DNA from 2 places in the Priestia sp. YIM B13489 genome. Region 2 is predicted to be linked to the other one. Evidence: riboswitches for the same ligand, from Rfam matches in the RefSeq annotation. Region 2 holds a riboswitch; the other holds the start of a gene.
The links. Region 2 has a riboswitch for cobalamin ahead of ACFX4W_RS26565 ((2Fe-2S) ferredoxin domain-containing protein). Riboswitches for the same ligand answer to the same signal wherever they lie in the genome.

Region 1: another riboswitch for cobalamin. It lies ahead of ACFX4W_RS15910 (ribonucleoside-diphosphate reductase subunit alpha); the one in region 2 lies ahead of ACFX4W_RS26565 ((2Fe-2S) ferredoxin domain-containing protein).

The regions. Positions count from the first base shown of each region.
Region 1 is NZ_JBHZOQ010000053.1:1,982,939-1,985,335, reverse strand. It holds gene ACFX4W_RS15910 (ribonucleoside-diphosphate reductase subunit alpha) at 1-1,448, opposite strand, end outside; cobalamin riboswitch at 1,582-1,767, opposite strand; gene menC (o-succinylbenzoate synthase) at 2,047-2,397, opposite strand, start outside.
Region 2 is NZ_JBHZOQ010000053.1:4,006,214-4,008,610, reverse strand. It holds gene ACFX4W_RS26580 (M42 family metallopeptidase) at 1-50, shown strand, start outside; gene ACFX4W_RS26575 (hypothetical protein) at 79-207, shown strand; gene ACFX4W_RS26570 (hypothetical protein) at 401-559, shown strand; cobalamin riboswitch at 706-884, shown strand; cobalamin riboswitch at 1,003-1,182, shown strand; gene ACFX4W_RS26565 ((2Fe-2S) ferredoxin domain-containing protein) at 1,284-1,664, shown strand; gene cobJ (precorrin-3B C(17)-methyltransferase) at 1,678-2,397, shown strand, end outside.

The DNA.
Region 1 (2,397 bases), 2.0 Mb from region 2:
TTGATAGAAGAAAGATTACATACAACAAAATCGCCCGGATTCTTTGTAATAATAATTTTTCCGTCTTCTGTAATTTCCTCTGTTACGACCGTTGTGCTTTGGTTTTGCGTAATTTCTGTACATAAGTTGCTGCAGTAGATCATGCCCTCGTGGCGGTTTTGATTAGCTCGGTTAACCGTATCACGATAAAACATATAAGGCGTTCCGGTTTCAAGCTGGGAAAGCATAATACGCTTGAAGATTTCAATAGCAGGTACTGTTTCTCTTGAAAGCTGTTCATTATTTACACACTCAGCGTAACGAGTGCGGAACGAACCGCTGCCTTCTTCTTCATCATAAAAATCTTCTAACGAGTAGCCCATCAGCGTACGAACTTCGTGAGGATCGAATAAGTGCCAGTCTTCACGTGCCTCTACTTTTTCCATAAACAAATCTGGCAAACATACGCCAGTGAATAAATCATGCGTGCGCTGACGTTCGTCACCATTGTTCAAACGCGCGTCTAAGAATGAAAAGATGTCTTTGTGCCATACGTCTAAATATACGGCAATAGCTCCTTGTCGTTGACCTAGCTGATCGACACTTACAGCCGTATTATTTAGCTGTTTCATCCATGGAATTGTTCCTGATGATACGCCTTTAAAACCTTTTATATCACTTCCTCGGCTTCTAATATGACCGAGGTAGACACCAATTCCGCCTCCATTTTTACTAAGCGTGGCCAAATCTGTATTGCTATCATAAATACCGCGTAAGCTGTCATCAATCGTATCAATAAAGCAGCTAGATAGCTGTCCGTAGCTCTTTCCTGCGTTTGAAAGTGTTGGTGTGGCAACCGTCATATATAGACTAGAAAGCGCCCAATACGCTTCTTTTACTAATGCTGTTCGATTTTCTTTCTTTTCTTGAGACATCAGCGTCATAGCAATGATAAGAAAACGTTCTTGCGGTAATTCGTATACGCGCTTATCATGTGATGTCGCTAAATAGCGATCTGCTAATGTCAACAATCCAATGTATGTAAATAAACGATCGCGTTCAGGAATAATGACTGAAGCAATTTCATTAATTTCTTCTTCTGTATATGTTTTTAATAGCTGCTTATTATAAATGCCGATTTTTGTTAGTTCTTGAATAAGCTGATAAAACGAACCGTACTTCTCTTTTTTATCGTAACCTCGGTTGTCCGCTGCTTTTCGATATAGTTCGTTTAAGTAGACGTCTGCCGCTACGTACGTCCAATCGGGTTCTTCCATTGAAATACGCTCTAAGGCTGCCAAAATTAGGACGTTTGCAACCTTTTCGTCCGTCATATTTTCCTTTACTGTAACAGTTTGAATAACCTTTTCCTCATACAAAGAAAAATCAAGCTGCGTAAATTCTTTTTTTAAACGTTCAATATATGCAGTTAATTCATGTAGAATTGTAGGCTTTAATGTATTCACCATAAATATGGCTCCTCTCTTCACTTCAAAATAAAAAATCGCTCACCGTACCTCGGTGAGCGAATAGAACGAAGATAGAAGAAGACACTAAGTCTTTTCTCAATCCTCGCTCTACCCTCTCACCTCCCGAAGAAGATAAAACGACATAAAAAAGGCAGGTCTCCTGACTTATGCTTCTTTTTACTTTAAGGCCTTCCCATGATGTTTACTCACAGTGGATTTCCTTATTTCATCAGCATTCACAGTTGCGGGGACAGCTTTGGATTTTCACCAAATTCCCTTTTAAGTCTTTTTATCAGACACCTTTTTCACTGGAAAACACAAAATATAGTATTTTATTATGGATTTCAAAACAACATATTGTGTTATGTTATAAACACATTATATAGGACAACTTAGAAAACTATCAACCTATTTTCAAAAATAATTTTGTTTTTTACGATAAAACTCTTCGACTTTTTTCATCAAACTATTCCATCATAACATGTTTTGACACGCTTGATGGAACAATGTGCTCTTTTTAAAAAATTTGTCCTATTTTTCTACTAAACATTGACAACCTCAATAAAAAAACCGTTTTTCATCAAAAAACGGTTGTTAATTATTTGTATTCTTTTTCAAATGCTGTGATTGTTTTGATAAACTTTTTATCAATATCGTATCCTATCCCCGGTTTTCCCTTCACCTTTATTACTCCGGCTTCTACCTCTACTTCGGGCTTAATAATATCTTTTTCCCAATAGCGAGACGACGCAGAAATATCACCTGGTATCGTGAAAGAAGGCAGTGTGGCAAGGGCAATGTTATGAGCTCGTGAAATCCCTGCTTCTAACATTCCTCCAACCCAAAGTTTTACACCATGCTGGGCGCATAAATTATGAATTTGCTTTGCTACGGACATTCCGCCAACTCGCCCGATTTTCACATTGATAATCTTACAGCTTTCTTGTTC
Region 2 (2,397 bases):
CGTATAAGCTTCTTTATCACTATGTGCAGTCGAACATGGTTCTGCTTTAAGAAAGCAATATTTAATTAGTGTATTTTTATGCAAAATAAAGAGCAGGACGGGATTGTGATGTCTGTACTTTCCTTTCCTAAAAAAGAAGCCGGCTGTCCGGCTTCTTTTTTTAATAAATACTATATATTTTTTACTGGTGAAGCAACAGTTGGTTAAAAAAGCACCTTTTTAAAGAGGTATAATATTGCTTAAACCTTTTGTACATTTTGTTCATTTACAGAAGTTAAAATGTTTTTAAATTTTTAAAAGTTTCTTGTGACAAGTTTTGTAGAATGGGTTTTCAAAAGGAAATGGTTTCGGCATAATGTGGATATAGCGATCACTACAATAATCGGAGGCGAATCTTTTCATGTGGGTACTGACGGTATATGCTGGAAAAGAAATGAAAATGTTTGAATTTGAAACTGAAAAGCAGGCGAGAGAAGCTTTTGCCAAAACAAATGGCTGTAAAGTTCTTTCAGAAGTGGTGTATTATAACGATCCTCATTTAACATTAGTAGCTATATAATGAAAAAACAAGAGCTGACTTTATGCTCTTGTTTTTTTATAGGTGCTTGTATCTTCCGAAAAGAATAGAGTTGAAATAAAAAAAAATGTACGCTATGATATGGTAGTTACTTCTATTATTCTGATAGTTTAAAAGGTTCATATATATCAAACAGCAACAGTAAAGATGCCAAGAAGGCTTAATAGGGAAACTGGTGAAAGACCAGTACTGCCCCCGCAACTGTAAGTGTGGACGAACGAGTATAACCACTGTGAAAAAATCACGGGAAGGTTCTCAAGTAGAATGATACACAAGTCAGGAGACCTGTCTTTATTGTGAAGTTTCTATTTCTCCGGGGAGCGGGAAGGGAAACGTTGGCTTAAAGTGGCATTCGTGTACACTCTTATTCTGACGTTTTACCCGCTCGCATATTAGCGAAGCGGGTTTTTCTCGTATCGAAAAACTACATATCGTGCAAAAAAGGTGCGCAATGTTCACATTGCGTTAAATGGGAAGTCTGGTGTGAAGCCAGCGCGGTACCCGCCACTGTGAAGAGGAGCTGATTGCATATGCCACTGTATTTGGGAAGGCGCAATCAAGTGATGAATCGAAGTCAGGAAACCAGCCTTTTTCTAATGCGAAGCTTACCCTACGGGATATAGGTGGAAGTGCAAAAACTTAGTTTGAATTTTCTGCGCCTCTATCATTGATAGAGGCGCTTTTTTTAGTAAAGGAGCGAATGAGTGTGACGACGTGGAACTTAAACGGAACAAAACATCACGTATTGATTTGTAATGGAAGCAGCTGTATGAGAAAAGGTGGAGAAGAAGCCACACAAGCTATTCGAAATAAAGTGACGGAACTGGATTTGGATGAAACGGTTCATACAACGCGTACGCGCTGTAACGGACGATGCAAAGATGCTCCTGTAGCTATCGTCTATCCTTCAGGAGATTGGTACAAGCAGGTCACTGAAACCGTGGCTCACCGGATTGTCGAAGAGCATTTAGCAGGAGGCTGCAGTGTAAAGGAATCGCTTATTTATGAATATGATCAAAATGGTTTCGTTTCTCCGGAAAACAGTGACTCCATAGAAGGAATTGACAAAGTAAAAAGTAACGCATAGAGGAGGAGCTAGCATGAAAGGTAAACTGTTAGTTATTGGATTTGGGCCGGGGAGCTTTGAACATATTACACAGCGAGCAAGAGAAGCCATTCAAGAAAGTGATATGATCATCGGTTACAAAACCTATGTGGAATTAATTCAAGGACTGTTAACGAATCAGCAAATTATTAGTACGGGAATGACCGAAGAAGTAAGCCGTGCACAGGAAGCTGTAAAGCAAGCCGAAGCAGGAAAAACCGTAGCTGTCATTTCGAGCGGAGATGCAGGAGTATACGGAATGGCAGGCCTTGTATATGAAGTGTTGATTGAAAAAGGCTGGAAAAAAGAAACGGGCGTAGAGCTGGAAGTAATTCCTGGCATTTCGGCTATCAATTCATGCGCATCTCTCCTTGGAGCGCCCGTGATGCACGATGCTTGTACGATTAGTTTAAGTGACCACCTTACGCCGTGGGATCTAATCGAAAAAAGAATTGAAGCAGCTGCACAAGCAGATTTTGTAGTGGCTTTTTACAACCCAAAGAGCGGAAGACGAACAAGACAAATTGTTGAAGCGCAAAGGATTCTATTAAAGTACCGTTCTCCTGATACGCCTGTTGGTCTTGTGAAAAGCGCTTATCGTGACCGTGAAGAAGTCGTAATGACTAACTTAAAAGACATGTTAAACCATGAAATAGGCATGCTGACTACCGTTGTTGTCGGAAATTCATCTACGTTCTTTTACGACGATTTAATG